DNA from 3 places in the Bacillus sp. 1NLA3E genome. Region 2 is predicted to be linked to each of the others. Evidence: riboswitches for the same ligand, from Rfam matches in the RefSeq annotation. Region 2 holds a riboswitch; each other region holds the start of a gene.

Region 1 (7,457 bases), 2.2 Mb from region 2:
GAATGTTAAAACCCGTTTGCCTTAACGTTTGGATAAGCGTAAATCCGGCAGCCTCCTTAGCGTCTTCTTTTGTTTTCGTAGGAAACACCGGACCAAGCCCAAGATAGTCTGCCCCATATCGCATGGCAATTTCTGCTTCAGCAAGGGAGTGTGCTGAAACACCAAGGATTTTATCACCAATTCGATTCCTTACTGTTTTAATTGATTCATCCTCCTGACCAATATGAACACCGTCAGCATCGAGCAAGAGGGCTAAATCCACATCATCATTAACAATAAACGGAATTTGATTCTCTCGGCAAATACTTTGAAGTTCATAGGCTAATTCGAGCTTTTCTGCCCCGATAAGCGATCCCGTTCCTTTCTCACGGAATTGAAAAAGAGAAATCCCCCCAGCTATTGCCTCAGCTAACACTTCTGCAGGCTGTTTCGAACAATTCATACTACCTACGATAAAATAAACCTGTAAAAGCTCTTTTAATTTTTCACTATGAATCCGCGCCACGTAAGCATCACTACTCCTTACCTAATCTTCTTTTATAAGCCCAATGATTTGTCGGCCCATGGCCCTGCCCAATATGGAGATCATCTTCAATTGCAGCTTGGATAAAATCCTTCGCTTTGGCAACAGCCTCGTAGACACTTTTCCCTTGTGCAAGTTCTGCGGTAATTGCCGCCGAAAAAGTGCAGCCTGTTCCATGAGTATTTTTTGTTAATGCCCTTTTACTTTTAAAATAAATAAACTCTTGTCCATCAAATAATACATCAACCGCTTCATGTGGATCCTCATCATGGCCACCCTTAAGGACAACATGCTTCGCTCCTAAATCTACTAGTTTTCTAGCAGCCTCTTTTTTATCATCAAGAGTTTGGATTTTCATCCCTGTCAGTACTTCTGCTTCGGGAATATTGGGAGTCACTATCATCGAGAGCGGCAACAAATGTCTTTTTAGCGCAGTGATGGCCTCATTTTGCAGTAGCGAAGCTCCCCCTTTTGCGATCATCACTGGATCAACAACAACTTTTCCCCACTGATAAGTCCTGATTTTTTCAGATACAGCTTCAATAATTTCCGCGTTAAATAACATTCCTGTCTTTACAGCGTCGGCCCCCATATCTTCACCAATCGCTTGAATCTGTCGGGAAACCGCTTCTGCTGTTAGCGGATAGACACCATGAACACCTAATGTATTTTGGGCTGTAACAGCTGTTAGCGCCGACATCCCAAACACACCTAATTCTTGGAACGTTTTAAGGTCCGCTTGAATCCCTGCTCCGCCGCCACTATCTGAGCCTGCTATCGTTAAAGCCTTCTTAGTCACCATTGTAAAATTACCTTCTCTCTAAATCTTTTCAAATCTACTAAATTCCATAATTTCAGAGGATGAAGCCTGATAAAGCTGATTTAATAATTCAATTTGAAAGCTTCCAGGTCCACTATGAGCGGTTTTCTCTGCCGCGATTTCTGCAGCGATTCCATAAAAAGATAAAGCAGCAACTGAAGCAACCATCAAGTCCTTTTCAACAGCAGCAAATGCTGCAATAACAGAGGTTAATAGACAACCTGTACCCGTTACCCTTGTCAGGATTGGATGGCCATTTTGAATGACATAGGTAGTTTCTCCGTCTGAAACCACGTCATCCTTCCCGGTTGCGATCACGACGGTGTTTAGTTTTTTTGCAGTGGAAACGACTAAATCCGTGACATTCCCCTGGGAATTTCCTGCATCTACTCCTTTCACAATCCAATTTTCTCCTGCCACATTGGCAACCTCGGCAGCATTGCCCCTAATGATTGAAAAGTTAACGTCTTCAATTAATTTTCGTGCAGTTTCGGTACGGTAGGGTGTCGCCCCCGCACCAACTGGATCTAACACAACGGGTATGCCTTGCTCATTTGCTGCTTTACCAGCAATGTGCATCGCCTCTACGGTTCTTTCATTAAGAGTTCCCATATTTATAACAAGTGCTTTCGCAATTTTCACCATGTCTGCAACTTCTTTTCGACTATCTGCCATAACTGGAGAGGCACCAAGAGCCAAAAGGCCATTTGCAGTAAAATTTGTTACCACCACGTTGGTAATATTATGAATGAGCGGGTTTTGTTTTCTAACTTGCTCCAATAACTCAACAACCTTTTCCTTGTTCATTTTCATTTCTCCTTATAATTGGCTCTGTTAAACTCCCTCAGTTTAATGCGATTTTCTCCCGAATGCTCGCTAATTCGCAGGATTTCATAGTCCCATATTTTGAATTAACAGTTAAGTGGAATGAATTCAGATCATTATTGGCTCGTGGAGGCATAGTGAAATAAAGGGATAAATAATAACCCCAATTTTTACCATGTGATGTACATGCTCCACGCCGCCCCTGGAGGCTTTCCCTCCCATGTCTCAACGGGTCAATTGCCCTTTCATTCCTTCGTCATGCCTACCCAAGGGGTGGAGGCCAGTCAAGCTAGATTAATGGGTCTATGCCCTTTTGTTTAACAAATCTGGTACTCCGTACATATTTATTATCCTGCGAATAAGCCAGCATTCGGTTTATACAATTCTGTTATCTAATTTATTTTTGGTGTCACATTTAAGAAATCAGATTTAGTTCAAGGTTCTATCGTAACTATGCTGCCAACACAATAATGTGGTTAACTTTTTCAGGACAGTAGAACTCATTTCGGCGAGCGATGCCCACAAAAATCCTCGCAAGTTTCCCAATCAATTTCATGATTGACTTCATTTTCTTCATCTTTTTTACTTTTACATTATAGGAGTGAATTGCTTTAAATTCCGGATTATTCGCTACAAGACTCATTGTAGCTAAATATAGGAAACGTCGTAGTCTAGACCTTCCTCGCTTAGAGATGACAATTTGACCTTTCCACTTCCCTGAACTTGCTTCAGCTAAGTGTAATCCAGCATGGCGAAGCAAAGAATTCCCATGAGAAAAACCACTTAAATCTCCTGCCTCACCTAAAATACCTGCCAATGAAATTACACTAATGCCTTTAATGGCAAGTAATTTATAAGCGAAAGGGATCTTTAATAGAGCATCAGTAACTTGTTCCTCCACTCTTTCGAGTTGTTTTAAAGCTAAATCATATTCCTCTAATAATTGTTCCAAATGAAATTTATAAGCATCAAGTGCTTGCTTTGTTCCAACTGATTTTCCAGCTACCTGAATGAGTAATAGTGCCTTTTTTAAACCAGGTTGTCTCTTCATGATTGATTTCCAACCCATTATTACTTCCTCGGGCTCCATAGTTCCTAATTCTACAGGGGATGGGAATAGACGAAGGGTTGCAATTGCCCCTTTAGCGGTAATATCTTTAAACACCTGTCGGAGTTCGGGAAATACAATATCTACCCACCGATTTAATTGGTTAGTAGAACTTACGAGACGCTTAACAACTACATCACGATTAGACATAAGAACCCTAAGTTTTTCAAATGACTCAGATGTAGGCCTAACCTCAGAGTAGTAACCGTTTTTCACCATATCAGCTATAACCAAAGCATCTTTTTTATCACTTTTAGATTGAGTATTATCACGATTTTCTTTATTTCTTTTTACTAAATAGGGATTTACCGTTACCACTTCAATATTATGCTTAAAAAGCCATTTTGAAAGATTAATCCAATAGTGTCCAGTAGGTTCCATCCCAACAATAGATTCATCTAAATTGTTTATTCTTTGAAGATTATTAATCCATTTTAATAAACTAGAAAATCCTTCTTCATTATTAGTAAATGTAAGTGGATCACCAACTACAATTCCGCGGAAATTAACAGCTCGGGCTACATGTAATTGTTGAGCAATATCTATCCCAACAACAAGATGTTTAACGGAAATTCTTTCTATTAGTTGATTTTGTTTGTTTTGCATTTTAAACTTCAAAGTAGGGTTCCTCCTTAAGGTTGAGTTTGAGTGGTGTCTTACTCATATCTTACTGAGGAGCCCTATTTTTTTCAAACTCGAAAAATAACGTTCTACAGGAATGCTAGAATGTTGATTTCCGTTCCAGGCGCTTCGCTTTCCGCGGGGCGGGCGGTGAGCCTCCTCGGCGCTAAAGCGCCTGCGGGGTCTCACCTGTCCCGCTGCTCCCGCAGGAGTCTCGCGCCTTCCACTCCAATCAACATTGTGCAAAAAATCGACATTGAGCTTTAATACAGCCTATAAAATAGTAAAAAGCCAGATCCAATAAGGACCTGGCTTTAGTGAGTGAAAGAATTACAGAAACATTTCCACTACTTTCCTACGCTGGTTTAATCCAGATCAGGTCCGAAGGGTTAAAAAACGCTGCCGTTTTTTTCTCAGCCTATTTAAGGCACCCCTAGTAGTTACTTATTATTTTTACATGTCGTAAATATAATAGCTTTTATCATCTTTCCTGTAAACAATTTTCTTTTATATTCTAAATCTTCATACTTTAATACACTTTGCCGATTGAGCCTACTCACCCAATTCGTTAGCTTTGATGATTTCATCAATTTTTTCTATTGCTTGGACTTCATCCACTCCGTCAGCAGCAATTTTAATCGTGGCCCCTTCTGGAATTCCTAATGACATGACACCCATAATGGACTTTAAGTTAACTTTCTTCTCTTTATATTCAAGCGAAACTTCGGCTTGGAAAGGTGCCATGGAGCTTACTAATATTGTCGCTGGACGAGCATGAACCCCCGCATGACTTGTTATCAAATAGCGTTTTTCCAACATGACCAAGACTCCCATCTTTCATTATTTACTATAAAAGTTCCTCAACTTTAGTTATTACGTTTTCTACTGTGAAACCGAATTCTTTAATAATTTGATCGCCAGGAGCGGATGCACCAAACGTATCAATACCCAATATTTTCCCTTCTAAGCCAACATAGCGGTGCCATCCAAACGAAGCTCCCATTTCAATTGCCAAGCGTTTAGTAATCGCTCGTGGTAAAACAGTTTCTTTATACTCTTCTGTTTGAGCTTCAAAACGATCCCATGAAGGCATGCTTACTACAGAAACATCGATTCCTTTTTCTGCTAGTGCTGCTTGGGCCTTAACAGCCAACTCCACTTCAGATCCTGTTGCGATTAGGATAGCATCTGCTGTTTCCTTTTTACTTGAAGAAAGAACATACGCACCTTTTGAAACTTTTTCATAAGTATCTTCTACGGCACCTTCTAAAATAGGCAAATCCTGTCTTGATAATACAAGTGTTGTTGGTGTATTAGTGGACTCGATTGCTAATTTCCATGCTGCCGTAGATTCATTACCGTCAGCAGGACGAATCACTGATAATCCTGGAATCGAGCGCAATGCTGCTAATTGTTCGATTGGTTCATGAGTAGGCCCGTCTTCTCCAACAGCGATACTGTCATGAGTAAACACATAGGTCACCGGTAATTTCATTAACGCTGCCAAACGAATGGCTGGGCGAAGGTAATCCGAGAATACAAAGAACGTACCCCCAAATGTTTTTAAACCGCCATGCAAGGCAATCCCATTCATCGCTGCACCCATCGCAAATTCGCGAACACCAAACCAAATATTTTTCCCACTGTAATCAGCTTTACTAAAATCATTTTTGTTTTTCATATAGGTTTTATTTGAACCAGCAAGGTCAGCAGATCCACCAAAGAACGCTGGTACTGTTTGCGAAATAGCATTAATGGCATCGCCTGATGAAGAACGAGTGGCAATTTTTTTACCCACTTCATATTTTGGTAATTGTTGTTCCCAATTCTCCGGTAGTTTACCTTCAATAGTTAAATCAAGTTCATTTGCTAACTCAGGGTAAGCTTTTTTATATTGAGCATATAATGCGGACCATTCTGCCTCATTTGCAGCTCCAGCAGTTTTTACTGTAGCTTGAAAGTGCTCATACACTTCTTCAGGTACATAGAAACTTTCAGGGTATTCCCAGCCGTATGCTGCTTTTGTTAAGGCTGCTTCAGTTCCACCAAGTGGTGATCCGTGGGAGTCAGATTTACCTGATTTATTAGGTGAACCAAATCCGATAGTTGTTTTAATTTCAATCAGTGTCGGACGAGTTGTATCTGCCCTAGCTTCTTCAATCGCTTTAGCTATTTCGGCAATACTGTTTCCATCTTCAACACGAAGAACTTGCCAACCATACGCATTGTAACGACCTTCAACACTTTCAGAGAAAGAACGGTTTAAATCACCATCAAGTGAAATGTCATTTGAATCATATAAAACAACTAATCTGCCTAATCCTAAATGCGCTGCTAGTGATGAAGCTTCAGCTGAAACACCTTCCATTAAATCTCCGTCACCACAAATGGCAAAGGTGAAATGATCAACCACATCAAAAGAATCACGATTATACTTTGTTGCTAAATGTCTTTCAGCCATTGCCATCCCTACTGCAGTAGCAATCCCTTGACCAAGTGGACCTGTAGTTGCATCAATTCCAGGAGTATGTCCGAATTCAGGATGACCAGGAGTCATACTTCCCCATTGTCTGAAGGATTTAATATCTTCCATTGATACATCGTATCCTGATAAATGTAATAGGCTGTATAACAACATCGATCCGTGACCGGCAGACAGAACAAAACGATCACGATTGAACCAAGTTGGATTGGATGGATTGTGTTTCATAAATTTTGTCCATAGCGTGTAAGCCATTGGAGCTGCACCCATTGGCATTCCTGGATGACCAGAGTTTGACTTTTCAATCGCATCGATTGATAGAGTACGAATTGTACTAATTGCTAGTTCTTCAACATTTTTTGGTGTAATAACTGTTTCCATTCAAAAACACTCCTCTATATTAAGTTCATAACTTGCTTGTACAATCTATATTTTTAGATGTTAGTTAGGAATTTTTGAAAGCCAACTTCAGCGTTTTTAACTGTTAGTTGCCCGGTAAGCTTCCCATTTTTAAGCCAAAGGATGATCTGATCAGATAGCTTACTAGCTAGAATTCGATCGTTTGCAGTAGGATGTGAACCCATACATAAAGCCTCATCGATGGTGGTCGCCTTCCAATCTACATTCAGCTTTGGAAGTACCCTTTCATTCAAATCTTTAGAACTAATTGCATGATTGTAAAATAAAACAGATGACGTTTTGTCCGGTGAAAAATTTGAATTGATTGAGTCACAAAGACTATTAATTTGCTCATCGGTAAAGTTTCCTGAAACAAAATACCCCTCTGCAGCTACGGCCAGCTCTTCTAACATGTGGTCTGGGGCATTACCAGGTACTTGTACGCCAAATAATCTTGGTTTAGCGTATTTTACTGAATGAATCGTATCTTGAATTTTTAACGCATTTTCAACAATGGAATTTAAGGCAGTATCATAGCCTAATGTGGAATCAGACCCTGGAATATCATTGATAATAGAAACCGGAACATATAATAATCTAGTTTTTTGTTCTTCTTTAATCAAGTCGTCCATAAATACTTTTGTTTCCGCTGTTCCGACCACAATTACCGCATCAAAAC
Region 2 (7,457 bases):
TGTATTTTTATAATCTAATCGATTTAAAATATAATCAACTGACGTTTCAAATAAATCAGCTATTTGTGATAATGCTTTTAATGAAGGCTCGCGGTATCCGGATTCATAGCCAGCATATGTGCTTTTGGCTATTCCGAGGCGGTCAGCCGTTTCCTGTAACGACCAATTCTTGTTTTTTCGAAGCTCAGCTAAACGTTGTAACACAATCTATCACGACCCCTATATTTGTCTTTGTTGATTATACCATGTTGTAAATATTCACAAAAGAAAAATATACGCAAATTGAATACAGTTATTGATTATTTTGTATTTTTAGACGTATAATTAGCTATATTCATTCGCATATTGCGTACAAAAGCAATCTCCTCAAGGAGGAAATTTATGAAAAAGCTGTTATTAATAGCAACTGGTGGAACCATTGCATCAATTGAAGGGGAAGAGGGACTTGTTCCTGGTTTGTCAGCATTAGAATTACTTCAATATTTTCAGCACACAGATCAAAACGTGGATGTGACTTGTCAAATTCTTATGAATCGGGACAGTACCAATATGCAGCCAGAGCATTGGGTTGAAATGGCGGAAATGGTCTCGGAAAATTATCAACAATACGACGGTTTTATCATTACCCACGGTACGGATACCTTGGCATATACCTCAGCGGCACTTTCATATATGCTTCAAGGCTTACATAAACCAGTGGTTATAACGGGGTCGCAGATTCCAATAAGCTTTAAACAAACAGATGCGAAAAAAAATCTAGCAGATTCTGTTCGTTTTGCTTGTGAAGATAACGGTGGCGTCTTTGTTGTATTTGACGGACGCGTTATTATTGGAACGAGAGCAGTGAAAATGAGGACAAAAAGTTACGATGCTTTTGAAAGTATCAACCATCCTTATGTCGCAAATATCTCAGGAAATAAAGTCAATTACTTTTGGAAACCAGCATCATCTCTACAGGAATTTAAGGTCGATACTAGTTTATGCTCAGACGTATTCCTTTTGAAACTACATCCTGGAACAAAACCAGAAATCTTTGATTTTATTAAATCTCAATATAAGGGTGTTATTATAGAAAGCTTTGGAAACGGTGGTGTTCCTTTTGAAGGACGTAACCTATTGCCAAAATTAAAAGAACTTTCAGAGCATGGTTTCCCGGTACTCATCTCAACACAGTGTTTGGAAGAGGGGCAGGACCTTTATCTGTACGAAGTTGGAAGAAAAGTTGCACAATATGATGTAATTGTTTCGGGGGACATGAACTCAGAAGCAGTTGTAGCTAAACTAATGTGGGCACTTGGAAAAACAACCATCCTTAAGGAAGTCAAACATCTAATCGAGACTCCAGCTGCCTGGGATTTATCAACAAACTGGGGCAAAGAGGACTGACCGAAAGAAACTCGTTAATTCGGGTTTCTTTTTATTTTGGATAAAAAAGAATGATTCGTGGGTTTTTGGAATAAATATTTCATATTTAATATGTAAATATTGTATTTGGTCAGAGCATGGTGAGGTGAAGGGATGGAGATTGTTCTAATTAGATTAAAAGAACTATCTGAAGTGAATAAATTCTATTCTTATATAGCATCTGACTTGAGAAAAAAAGGAATAGACCAGTGGGTTCGTTATTATCCGAATCACTTTATTGTAAAGGAAGATCTAAAAAGGGAAACCTTATTTGGCATCAAAAAAACCAACAAATTAGTTGGTGCTATCGTCCTTGATACAAACCAAAGCAAAAAATATATAGAAATCCAATGGGAGGACTTTGGAGGTAGTCCGATAGTAATCCATCGTCTAGCGGTTGATCCACTCCATCAAGGAAAGGGTTATGGAAAAAAATTACTCCAATTTGCAGAGGAATACGCATGGGATAGAGGCCATACAAGTATCCGTTTTGATGTATATTCAGAAAATCATAGGGCGATTGCGATGTCTGAAAAATTTGGGTATCAGGAAAAAGGGGAAATTCGCTATCTATTTCGAAAAGCGTCATATAAGTGCTTTGAAAAACTATTTTAGCAGAAATCTTTAGAGTTCCATATAACGACATGAATTGACAGCATCTAGTGACTTTGGTGCTGTTTTTGCCTGTCTGGTAGACGCTTAAGTTGTACTATAATTGGGATAGTAATAGAATGATAATTGGGAGAATGATGCAAGAGGGGACTGTGTGAAGATGAACAATGAACTATTAATTCAGGCAAAAGAATTTATCACAAAATGCTATAGTGAGCTAGGAAAATCAGGAGAAGAAATAAAGCTTCGAATTGATGAGGTGGAGCAACAAATTCAAGATGAGAGTCACTATGATCACACATATGAAGAACTTCAACACGGATCGAGGATGGCTTGGCGAAATAGCAACAGATGTATTGGTAGGTTGTTTTGGGAAAGTTTACATATCATTGATCAACGGCATCTAAATACTGAAGAGGAAATTAGCGATGCTTTATTGCAACATATTGATTACGCGACAAATGGTGGAAAAATAAGACCTACGATTACAATTTTTAAACCGAAAATGAAAGATGAAGTTCAAGTGAGACTTTGGAATCATCAAATCATCAGGTATGCAGGTTATGAGACAGAAAATGGTGTGGTAGGAGATCCGCACTCCTTTGACTTTACGAAAATGTGCCAAGAGTTAGGTTGGAAAGGTCAAGGAACCGATTTTGATGTACTACCAATGGTTATTCAAGTAAAAGAAAATAGACCAAAAATGTTTACAATTCCGCATGAGAAAGTGCTAGAAGTTCCCCTGCGTCATCCGGAATATGAATGGTTCAAAGATTTAAATTTAAAGTGGTATGGAGTTCCGATGGTTGCCCAATTGCGCTTGGAGATTGGGGGAATCCATTATACAGCTGCTCCTTTTAATGGGTGGTATATGGAAACAGAGATTGGTGCAAGGAATTTTGCAGATAAGGATCGTTACGATCTACTTCCAAAAGTTGCCTCAATGATGGGACTGGACATTGAGAGCAACACTTCGCTTTGGCAGGATCGAGCAATTCTTGAACTGAACCAAGCGATATTATATTCATACAAAGAAGATGGAGTAAGTATTGTTGACCATCATACTGCAGCACAACAGTTTAAAATGTTTGAAGAGAAAGAGGTATCCTGTGGAAGAAAGGTGACAGGTAACTGGGTTTGGCTAGTTCCACCGGTTTCCCCTGCTACCACTCATATATTTCATAAACCATATAAGAACGAAATGCTAAAGCCAAACTTTTTCTACCAACCAAATTTATTTATATCGTAAAAACTAATTCTTACCAAAGTGGCCATGTTCAAACCTACTAATGTAGGCTGGAACATGGCCTTTTTGATTTAAGTAGAAAATTTAGGGATAGGGCTGTTAATTTAGGGATGAAAAAGAAAAATACGAAAAAGGGTATTGACTTATTTCGCCAAAAAGATATAATTTTATTGAAATATCCAAAAATTCTAAATTAATAGAATTGCAAAAATAAAAGCGGTTTCATAATGTAAATAAACATTATTTATTTTGAAACAACTAATCGTAAACGCTTTCTTTTGCCAAAAAGGGAAGGAGGATTGAAGTAATAGAATTGGATATTTTATTAGATTAATTGTTTAACCTAAACCATCCGTGTCATGCCATTTGACCAAAAGGGAATGGCAAGTCTAGTAAAATACATAATATTTCATTATTTTACAGCATTTGGCGCCGTTCTAATTCTCTAGTATTTTATCTAAGTATGTTAATAATTAGGAGGAAAAATATGGAAAACAATACGAACGTTAAAATTCAGGTAGCAGATCCATCCGCATTAGGTATGTTTGGTCTTGCCATGGTAACTCTTGTCGCTTCAACTCAAAAATTAGGCTTAACAGAAGGTGTTTCATTTATTTTACCGTGGGCGATATTTCTTGGAGGTTTCGCACAATTATTTGCTTGTGTTCAAGATGCCAAAAATAACAATGTTTTTGGACAAACTGCATTTGGAGCATACGGATTATTTTGGATTGGTGTAGGTACTTCTTGGTTAATTCAGTTAGGTGTCTTCGGTAAAACACTAGCTTCTACAGTGGATCCAAAGCAATTGGGCGTTGCTTTTATTGGATACTTAGTCTTCAGCCTCTTCATGACAGTTGGTGCCTTAGAAACTCATAAAGTTCTATTCTCGATTTTTGTTTTAATAGACGTATTATTCGTAGGGTTAATTTTAACTACATTTGAAATCGCACCAGAAACTTCCCACATGGTTGCTGCGGTTGCTGAAATGGCTATCTCTATCCTTGGTTTATATGGAGCAGGTGCTTCTGTATTAAATGCCCACTTAGGCCGCGTTGTAGTACCAGTAGGAAAACCATTTGGAATCTTAAAGTCACAAGTTCAAATGAAATTGGTCAAAAACGCATAATATTTGGAAATAAACCGATTGGTGGACGGAAACGTTTCTCAATCGGTTTTTCTTATTTTTCAAAGAGTTAATAGGGGAAATGTATTAATGGGCTCTTTCACACAAATAGTGAAAGGGACTTTTTAGGGAAAATATGTTTACAAGTTCTAGATAGTAGTTTATAGTAAATTTTGAACAATTTCCAAAATTAAGACTAGGGGTGTCCATTAAGTTGGGCTGAGAGAGAAACGCGACTAAGTTTCTTAACCCTCAGGACCTGATCTGGTTCATACCAGCGTGGGGAAGTTAGCATAACTTAAATTTGTCATGGCAAAATGTCATTTCTGAATTTATACTAACATCGCCGGGTCTTAACAAGACGCCGGCTTTTTCATGCTGAAAATGAATTAGATTTTGTCCTTTTTATTAAAAAAAAGGGGAGAATGCCATGATGGAGAACAAATCAGTAAGTGAGATGAACGTATCAATCCTGTCTAGTTTTTCAGGAAGTAAAAAAGTGTATGTCGAGGGAACTAGACCAGACATTCAAGTTCCAATGCGAGAAATATCGCAAAGTCCTACAACGGGAACAATTGGTGAAGAGGAAAATCTGCCAGTTCGAGTCTATGACACAAGTGGACCTTACACAGACTCCGACTATTTAGCAGACATCAGGAAGGGACTGAGTCCGCTTCGTCGCAATTGGGTTCTTGAACGTGGTGATGTTGAAGAGTATGTTGGTCGTGATATAAAACCAGAGGATAATGGCTATAAAAAAGAAGAATCTCTCGCAAATACTGAAATCTTTCCGGGGTTAAAAAGAAAACCTTTACGGGCAAAAACAGGATGTAACGTCACGCAATTACATTATGCACGGCGTGGAATTGTAACACCCGAAATGGAATATATCGCGATAAGGGAAAATATAGACCCTGAATTTGTCCGCGATGAAGTTGCTCAAGGGCGCGCGATTATCCCAGCAAATATAAATCATCCTGAAAGTGAGCCGATGATTATTGGTCGGAATTTCCATGTGAAAATAAATGCAAATATCGGAAACTCTGCTGTCACTTCTTCGATTGAAGAAGAGGTGGAAAAAATGAGATGGGCCACACGTTGGGGAGCAGATACGATGATGGATCTCTCCACTGGAAAAAACATTCATACCACTCGAGAATGGATTATTCGAAATTCTCCAGTACCAGTAGGAACGGTGCCAATTTATCAGGCACTTGAAAAAGTTAATGGCATCGCTGAGGATTTAACTTGGGAAGTGTATCGGGATACGTTAATTGAGCAAGCGGAACAAGGCGTGGACTATTTTACGATCCATGCGGGGGTTCTTTTACGATACATTCCTTTAACAGTAAAACGTGTAACCGGGATAGTATCCCGAGGTGGCTCAATCATGGCTCAATGGTGCCTTGCCCACCATAAGGAGAACTTCCTATATACACACTTCGAAGATATTTGTGAAATCATGAAAGCGTATGATGTGGGGTTCTCGTTAGGTGACGGTTTACGTCCGGGTTCTATTGCCGATGCCAATGATGAAGCACAATTTGCTGAATTAGAAACATTAGGTGAACTGACAAAGCTTGCATGGAAACATGACGTTCAAGTGATGATTGAAGGACCTGGACACGTACCAATGCATTTAATCAAAGAGAATGTCGATAAACAAATGGAAATTTGTGGCGAGGCTCCATTTTATACACTTGGTCCACTAACAACTGATATTGCCCCCGGCTACGATCATATTACGTCTGCAATTGGTGCGGCGATGATTGGTTGGTTTGGCACAGCGATGCTTTGTTATGTGACACCTAAAGAACATTTGGGTTTGCCAAATAAAGAGGATGTAAGAGTTGGAGTAATTACCTATAAAATCGCTGCACATGCTGCTGATTTAGCAAAAGGGCATCCGGGTGCAAGATTGAGAGATGACGCACTTTCGAAGGCTAGATTTGAGTTTCGTTGGCGCGATCAATTTAATCTATCGCTTGACCCGGAAAGAGCGATGGAGTACCATGATGAAACTCTTCCAGCAGAAGGTGCTAAAACGGCCCATTTCTGTTCGATGTGTGGTCCGAAGTTCTGCAGTATGAGGATTTCACATGACATACGAGGAATAGCGATGGAAAAAGGATTCGACTATGAAAATGTAATTGATGAAGGTTTGAAAGAAAAGGCAGATGAGTTTAGAGCAACTGGCGGGGAAATCTATCAGAAATGACCAAGGAAATCAAAAAATCTATTGAAAGTAAATTGATTATTCCTGAAAAATGGTCTCTTTGATTTTCACTGTTCATGAATGAAGAGTTGTTCTTTTGCAATTTATTCACAAAATTAGGTAGATTCACCAAATTATTCTTGTATAATAAGGAAATTAGGAAATCAGAGTTTGATTTTGCTAAATCTATGATACAAAAAGAATTGGTGATATAAGCATGAAAATAATGAAGTTTCATAAAAACATTAAAATCCGAATGGTGGAATCATTTTTTAGTTCAACAATCGGCGGCATGGTTTTTCCTTTTATGGCAATTTATTTATCCCATCACTTTGGTACTATGACTACAGGACTTTTATTAGTTCTAAATGTTTTCATAGGTATCATCATTAATTTTTTTGGAGGATATTTTTCCGATCAGTTTGGTCGCAAGAAGATCATCGTTATCGCGGAAACATTACGTTTTGTTGCATTTTTCACGATGATGGTGTGTAATTCTCCTTGGTTTTCTTCTCCATTAATTTCATTTTTTATGATGACGGTCAACAGCATATGCTGGGGACTGGCAGGACCTGCTAACCAAGCAATGCTGATAGACGTTAGTAAGCCGGAAGAAAGAAAGATCATGTACACGGCTATGTACTGGACAAATAACTTGTCAATTGCATTAGGCGGCGTCGTTGGTGGTTTCTTATTCAAACAGTTTTTATTTGAACTTCTTATTGCCTTAGCGCTTGCTTCCTTGTTAACTTGGATATTAATTACATTCTTTATTGAAGAAAGTTATGTACCTAAGCTAACTGAAGAAAAATCAATGGGACTACATCTTAAATTATTGTTTTCAAGTTACAAAG
Region 3 (7,457 bases), 130 kb from region 2:
GGCCGAGAAACTTCGAGTACCTCTTCTTTATTTAGTCGATTCAGCCGGAGCCCGGATTACAGATCAAGTGGAAATGTTCCCTGGTCGCCGTGGTGCAGGACGAATCTTTTATAATCAAGTTAAACTTTCGGGTAAAGTGCCGCAAATCTGTGTTTTGTTTGGTCCGTCAGCTGCTGGTGGAGCTTATATTCCTGCATTTTGTGACATCGTAATCATGGTCGATAAGAATGCTTCAATGTACCTTGGCTCGCCGCGTATGGCAGAAATGGTTATTGGTGAAAAAGTAACCCTCGAAGAAATGGGCGGAGCCCGGATGCATTGTTCTGTTTCAGGCTGTGGTGATATCCTTGCAAAAAATGAAGAAGAAGCAATTTCACTAGCACGAAATTATTTGTCGTATTTCCCAGCTAATTTTTCTGAGAAACCACCTGTTCGAGATGTTGTCGCACCTAAGCAGTTAACGAAAAAGTTAGCGGATATCATTCCGCCGAATCAGAATTCTCCATTTAATATGCATCACCTGATTGAAGGGTTTATTGACGAAGGCTCCTTCTTCGAGATCAAAAAACTGTTTGCAGGTGAACTTATTACTGGTTTAGCACGAATGAATGGAAAGCCTATCGGGATTATTGCGAATCAGCCTCGAGTCAAAGGTGGGGTGTTATTCCATGATTCTGCAGATAAAGCAGCTAAATTTATTAACCTTTGTGACGCCTTCAATATTCCATTATTATTCCTAGTTGATGTTCCAGGATATATGATTGGAACAAAGGTTGAGCGTGCAGGAATCATTCGTCATGGTGCCAAAATGATTTCAGCGATGGCTGAAGCGAGTGTTCCAAAAATCTCGGTTATAGTCCGAAAAGCATACGGTGCGGGACTATATGCCATGGCGGGCCCAGCATTTGAACCTGATTGTTGTCTAGCTTTGCCATCAGCTTCGATTGCTGTTATGGGACCTGAAGCAGCTGTAAATGCCGTATATGCCAATAAAATTGCCTCCTTACCTGAAAGCGAGCGTGCTGCATTTGTTGATGAAAAGCGCGAGGAGTACAAAGAGGATATTGACATTTATCGCCTAGCTTCTGAAATGATTATTGATGGAATTATCCCAGCAGATTCGTTACGTGAAGAGTTGGTGAATCGCTTTGAGGTTTATTCATCTAAATATGTGATGTTCTCTGAACGGAAGCATCCAGTTTATCCGGTCTAATCTTGTTTTTTTGAAGCTCATTCATTCTTCAAAAGGGGGTTTGTTCAATGAAAAAAGGTAAAATAGTAGATTCTTTTTCGGAAGCAATTCAAGATATTCAGGATGGGGCAACCATCATTGTCGGCGGATTTGGACTTTGTGGAATTCCTGAAAAAGCAATCCTAGCATTGCGAGATCAAGGTACGAAAGATTTAGAGATTGTTAGCAACAATTGTGGTGTGGATGATTGGGGACTTGGTTTACTCCTTGCGAATAAACAAATTAAGAAAATGATTTCTTCCTATGTTGGCGAAAACAAAATTTTTGAGCGTCAGTATTTAAGTGGAGAGCTTGAAGTAGAGCTAGTCCCTCAAGGTACATTAGCTGAGCGGATTCGTGCCGGTGGCGCTGGGATTCCTGGCTTCTACACCGCAACAGGGGTAGGAACTCCGATTGCCGATGGGAAAGAACATAAAGAGTTTAACGGTAGAACGTATCTGTTAGAAGAGGGAATCGTTGGAGATTTTGCCTTAGTAAAAGCTTGGAAGGCAGATCCGCTTGGTAATCTCGTTTTCCGCAAAACAGCTCGCAATTTTAACCCAATGGCGGCAACGGCTGGGAAAATTACCATTGCAGAAGTAGAAGAGATTGTAGGAATGGGCGAATTAGATCCGGATGAAATACATACACCTGGAATCTACGTTCAACGGGTCCTATTAGGCACCAATTATGAGAAGCGGATTGAAAGACTTACTGTAGCAAAAGCATAAGCGGTTTTATTTTTAGGCCGTGTTAAAGCTCAATGTTGATTTTTTGCACAATGTTGATTGGAGTGAAAGGCACGAAGACTCCAGCGGGAGCAGCGGGACAGGGGAGACCCCACAGGCGCTTAAGCGCCGAGGAGGCCCACCGCCCGCCCTGCGGAAAGCGAAGCGCCTGGAACGGAAATCGACAAAAATAGACGAGGAGTGAGGATATGAAGGATGATCGATTAACTATCGTCAAACGGGCAGTATTGGAAATTCAAGACGGAATGAACGTAAACCTTGGAATAGGAATCCCAACTCTCATTGCCAATGAGATTCCGAGTGAATATAATGTGCTACTTCAATCAGAAAATGGATTATTGGGGATTGGACCCTACCCTGTAGTAGGCCAAGAAGATCCTGATCTAATCAATGCTGGGAAAGAAACGGTTACAGCTGTACCAAGTGCTTCTTATTTCGATAGTGCCGAATCGTTTGCGATGATTCGTGGTGGCCATATTGACCTAGCTATTTTAGGAGGAATGGAAGTCTCTGAATCTGGAGATTTAGCCAACTGGATGATTCCAGGTAAGATGATCAAGGGAATGGGTGGTGCCATGGACTTAGTTAATGGTGCGAAACGTGTTGTTGTCATAATGGAACATGTAAATAAACATGGCGAATCGAAAGTGAAGAAAGAGTGTACCCTGCCACTTACTGGTAAACAAGTGGTCCACCGATTAATCACGGATTTGGCAGTATTTGATTTTACTCCTGAAGGCATGGTACTCGTGGAAACACAAGAGGGAGTAACTGTCGAGGAAGTTGTTGAAAAGACAGATGCTGCTTTTACAATCGGTCTAGAAACATCAGCAAAATAACGTAACGAGTTCGGTTTTCGACCAATTAGCAGTCCAATCCATATGAATTGGACTGCTTCTTATTGTTAATTTGTGAATAAGAATTCGCACCTGATTTAGCAGGATGATAGAAGTTGTTATTGTCATCTTTCAAATTCAAATGTTAAAACTTATCGATTACTATATTAAAATTACTTCGTGTAAATCACCTTGAGAGTCGAGTATAAAACCTGAGAGTCGAGCATAAAACCTGGGAGTCGAGCATAAAATCTGAGAGTCAAGCATAAAACCTGAGAGTCGAGCATAAAACCTCGAAAGTCGAGCATAACATCATAAAAGTCGAGCATAAAACCTCGAAAATCGACCTTAACACATCAAAAATCGGGAAATATCTAAAATTAAGGTGGCAGTTTTCAAAAAACGGGGTCAAATGTTGAAAAATTGCAATTTAGTACTTCAAAACTAAGCCTCGTTATAAATTTAGGGGTAAATGTTTACTAGATTAGTAAACTTAAAATTGAATAATTAACACAATTTTCAATTAACCATTGCACGAAGTCCATATTATGCTATAATAGGGACTGAATTTCATTATCAACCTAATTATTAAAATATCACTAGGGGATCCCTTGATAAGGGCTGAGAATAAAGTAGTTACTTTTAAACCCTCAAAACCTGAACAGGTTCGTACCTGCGTAGGGAAGTGGCGCATTGTAATTTTGTGCTGGTTTATTCGACGTGCAAATTTTCAAACCACTTTCCCATGTAGGAGAGTGGTTTTTATTTTGGGGAAAAACGGAAAAGTTTGTTAGTTATTTTCCAAATGTTGTGATTCCCCCCTATTTTTCAGTTAAAAAGGAGGTGTAAGTAAAAATGAAATTGATCGCCATAACAGATGATCAACATTCTGTGGTAGATCTGGCAAACAGCATTATTCAAATAAAGGACATGGTTGATTATGTACATATTCGCGAAAAAAGAAAAACCACCAGTGAAATTGTTGCACTACTTCAGCTTTTAAAAGCAGGAAATGTCAGCCATGAAAAAATTGTTATCAATGATCGGTTGGATATCGGGTTACTTCACGATATTCCAAATATTCATTTGCCCGGTAACGGCCTACCGGCTAAGACTGTAAAAGAGCGGTATCCACAGATTCGTGTGGGGCGTTCTGTCCATTCCTTGAAGGAAGCGAAGCAAGCGGAAAGGGATGGAGCGGATTACGTTCTGTATGGTCATTGCTTTGAAACTAATTGTAAGCAAGGGAAACCGCCAAATGGTCTCGAAGTGCTTTCGAAAATTGCCAACGAATTACAAATACCTGTGTACGCAATTGGCGGAATTAATCCTGATCGGGTCGATGTGGTAAGAAACACTGGTGCAGCTGGAATAGCTGTTATGTCAGGAATCTTTGCCTCTTGCGATCCTGTGGCAAGCGCCCGAAACCTTTTTGAAAAATGTAAGGAGGAAAGATAATGACTAATAAATATGATGTGGCGGTAATTGGTGGAGGTGTTATCGGTTCTTCAGTAGCCTATCACTTAGCGAAAGAAAACATGAAGGTTGCTCTATTTGAGGCCCAACAGATTGGATGTAAAGCATCTGGAGCAGCGGCGGGAATGCTCGGTGCCCATTCAGAATGTGATGATATGAAGATCTTTTATCCGTTTGCTCGGAGCAGTCAAAAGGCATACGCTCAGCTTCAAGAGGAAATTCAAACTCTCACTGGCATTGATTTCGAAATAAAGACCGGTGGTATTTTTAAGGTAGCCTATTCAGCTTCAGAAAAAGAGGAGCTCCGTTCAGCGCTTGCTCTCCCTACGGTTGAATGGTTTGAAGCGAACGAAGTCGAAAACAGTGTTCCTGGCGTAAATCAAAACATAATTGGCGCTGCCTATATTAAAGAAGATGTCAATGTATTGCCAACTTCTGTATCTCGCGGTTTAAGCAAAGGGGCCAAAATACTTGGTGCTTCAATCTATGAATATACTACTGTACTAGATATTCAAAAAAATGGAGAAAGCTACCTCATTAAAACAACCAGAGGATCGTTCGAAGCCAATTATGTTGTCGTGGCAAATGGTGTTTGGAGCAGTGAATTGTTTTATCGGTTTGGTTTGAACCATCAGCTTTTTCCAATCAAAGGAGAAATCCTGTCTGTATCAAGTGAATCGGTTTCGCTGAAACACACGATTTTTCATAATGGTAGTTATGTGATGCCTAGGAAAAATGGTGAACTCATAATTGGTGCAACGATGATCGCAAACGACTGGAATGAAAAACCGACACTTGGCGGGATGGAAAAACTAATCGACAAAGCCAAGTCGATGTTGCCTGCTGTGACCGATATGACAATCAACTCTTTTTGGGCAGGGCTTCGTCCGCAAACCTTTGATCAAAAGCCATTCATTGGTAAACATCCCGAACAAGATAGAATCTTATTTGCAACCGGTCATTCTCGGAACGGAATTCTACTCGCTCCGGCAACTGGGGAAATGATCCGCGATTTGATTCTTGAGAAACCGGTAAATAAAGACTGGCAAGAAGCATTCAAAATTGATCGAAAAAACCCAGTGCTAGTTTAAAGGAGAAATGAAATGACTAAGACCGTTCATTTAAATGGGAAAATGGTTCAACTGCCTGAAGAAGTTTGCTCTGTCCAAGATTTATTAGGATTTTATCATTTAGAAAATCGAATTGTTGTCGTGGAGATAAACAAAGAAATCACCGACAAGGAACAATACCAATCAACCCTATTATCAGATCGAGATGCAATCGAAATTATTCATTTTGTTGGAGGAGGATGACCTATGCTAAAAATAGGAAACCAAACGTTTAAATCAAGATTATTACTTGGAACAGGGAAATATCCATCATTTGAAATTCAAAAAAGTTCTGTTGAGGTATCGGAAGCAGAAATATTAACATTTGCCGTCAGAAGAATGAATATTTTTGAAGAATCCCAACCTAATTTTCTTGAACAGTTGGATTTAAAAAAATACAAATTACTTCCCAATACTGCAGGAGCAAAAACTGCAGAAGAAGCCGTTAGGATCGCAAGGCTGGCAAAGGCTTCCGGTTTATGTGACATGATTAAAGTCGAGGTGATTGGCTGCGACAAATCGCTCCTACCTGACCCGGTAGAAACTTTAAAAGCCTCAGAAATGCTGTTGGCAGAAGGATTTATTGTCCTACCTTATACGTCCGATGATGTCGTGTTAGCGAGACGACTTCAAGAACTTGGGGTACATGCGATTATGCCAGGTGCTTCACCAATCGGCTCAGGACGAGGCATCGTCAACCCGTTAAATCTTAAATTTATTATTGAACAAGCTACTGTCCCGGTTATTGTCGATGCTGGCATCGGCTCACCAAAAGATGCTGCCTTCGCAATGGAGCTTGGTGCGGATGGTGTTTTGCTTAATACCGCTGTTTCCGGAGCAAAAGATCCAGTAAAAATGGCGTTAGCGATGAAGTTGGGAATTGAGGCGGGCCGACTTGGTTTTGAGGCTGGTAGAATTACCGAAAAGGATTATGCTGTTGCCAGTAGCCCGCAAGCCGGGATGGTGACATCTTGAAGGACCGTTACAAAAAGCAGGAATTATTTTTAGGAAGTGCTGGGCAAGCTCGATTGCAGAATGCCCATGTCATCATAATGGGGGCGGGAGCACTTGGGTCAACAAGTGCGGAGATGCTTGCCAGAGCGGGTATTGGTCAAATCACCATCGTTGACAGAGATTATGTCGAAGCCAGCAATTTGCAAAGGCAGCAATTATATACAGAGGACGACGCAATAAATAAAATGCCGAAAGCAATTGCGGCAAAAAATCGTCTCAAGCAAATAAATAGTGAGATTACCATAAATGGTCTAGTCGGCGACATTAATGCTCAAAATATTGAAGAGTTAATGAAAAACAAGTCCATTATCGTGGATGCCACCGATAACTTTGAAACAAGAATGATCATGAATGATTGTGCAGTAAAACTAGGGATCCCGTTTATATTTGGCGCCTGCGTGGGCAGCTACGGACTTACATATCCGATTATCCCTGGTAAAACACCGTGTCTTCATTGCCTAATAAGTCATTTACCAGCACAAGGTATGACTTGTGATACATTAGGTGTCATAAGTCCGATTGTCCAACTAGTAGCGTCCTATCAGGTAACCCGAGTTTTGCAGTATTTAACAGGACATGAGTTGCGTCCTGTATTACAATCTTTTGATATATGGAAAGATGAAAGTGCCCAAATAAACGTTGGGAAATTAAAGAATCAACATTGCCCAACCTGTGGTAAGGATGCCATTTTTCCATATTTGTCATTTGAAAATCAAACCAAAACCGATGTTTTGTGTGGCAGAGATGCTATCCAACTTCGTCCGGGTACTGTTCAAATTCATTCACTTGAGGGATTAGCGCAAAACTTAACAGGGATTGTAAATAACCTGATTGTTAATCCTTATTTGCTCTCATGTACATTTGAAGACCACCGAATTGTCTTATTTAAAGATGGTAGGGCGATCATTCACGGAACAAATGAACCTTCCAGGGCAAGATCAATTTATAACAAAATGTTTGGCTAAATTGAGGGCGATTCTTCACCATGAAGGATCGCCTTTTAACCTTTTCAGTGCCCTTTATCATCTGAAAATATTGACGA

What was found. A riboswitch is a leader RNA that binds a small molecule or an ion and turns the genes downstream of it on or off. The one in region 2 is predicted to bind thiamine pyrophosphate.
Region 1: another riboswitch for thiamine pyrophosphate. It lies ahead of B1NLA3E_RS19160 (IS110 family transposase); the one in region 2 lies ahead of thiC (phosphomethylpyrimidine synthase ThiC).
Region 3: another riboswitch for thiamine pyrophosphate. It lies ahead of tenI (thiazole tautomerase TenI); the one in region 2 lies ahead of thiC (phosphomethylpyrimidine synthase ThiC).

What each region holds. Positions count from the first base shown of each region.
Region 1 covers NC_021171.1:3,978,827-3,986,283, forward strand. Annotated here, with positions in the region: gene thiE (thiamine phosphate synthase) at 1-505, opposite strand, end outside; gene thiD (bifunctional hydroxymethylpyrimidine kinase/phosphomethylpyrimidine kinase) at 516-1,325, opposite strand; gene thiM (hydroxyethylthiazole kinase) at 1,344-2,150, opposite strand; gene B1NLA3E_RS19160 (IS110 family transposase) at 2,620-3,894, opposite strand; TPP riboswitch at 4,233-4,342, opposite strand; gene B1NLA3E_RS19165 (phosphocarrier protein HPr) at 4,450-4,716, opposite strand; gene tkt (transketolase) at 4,745-6,760, opposite strand; gene B1NLA3E_RS19175 (6-phosphofructokinase) at 6,814-7,457, opposite strand, start outside.
Region 2 covers NC_021171.1:1,828,755-1,836,211, forward strand. Annotated here, with positions in the region: gene B1NLA3E_RS08805 (helix-turn-helix domain-containing protein) at 1-204, opposite strand, end outside; gene B1NLA3E_RS08810 (asparaginase) at 382-1,386, shown strand; gene B1NLA3E_RS08815 (GNAT family N-acetyltransferase) at 1,519-2,019, shown strand; gene B1NLA3E_RS08820 (nitric oxide synthase oxygenase) at 2,177-3,265, shown strand; gene B1NLA3E_RS08825 (acetate uptake transporter) at 3,750-4,391, shown strand; TPP riboswitch at 4,577-4,691, shown strand; gene thiC (phosphomethylpyrimidine synthase ThiC) at 4,822-6,606, shown strand; gene B1NLA3E_RS08835 (MFS transporter) at 6,821-7,457, shown strand, end outside.
Region 3 covers NC_021171.1:1,700,686-1,708,142, forward strand. Annotated here, with positions in the region: gene B1NLA3E_RS08205 (acyl-CoA carboxylase subunit beta) at 1-1,213, shown strand, start outside; gene B1NLA3E_RS08210 (CoA transferase subunit A) at 1,261-1,962, shown strand; gene B1NLA3E_RS08215 (3-oxoacid CoA-transferase subunit B) at 2,169-2,819, shown strand; TPP riboswitch at 3,408-3,517, shown strand; gene tenI (thiazole tautomerase TenI) at 3,672-4,274, shown strand; gene thiO (glycine oxidase ThiO) at 4,274-5,383, shown strand; gene thiS (sulfur carrier protein ThiS) at 5,396-5,605, shown strand; gene B1NLA3E_RS08235 (thiazole synthase) at 5,609-6,376, shown strand; gene B1NLA3E_RS08240 (ThiF family adenylyltransferase) at 6,373-7,380, shown strand.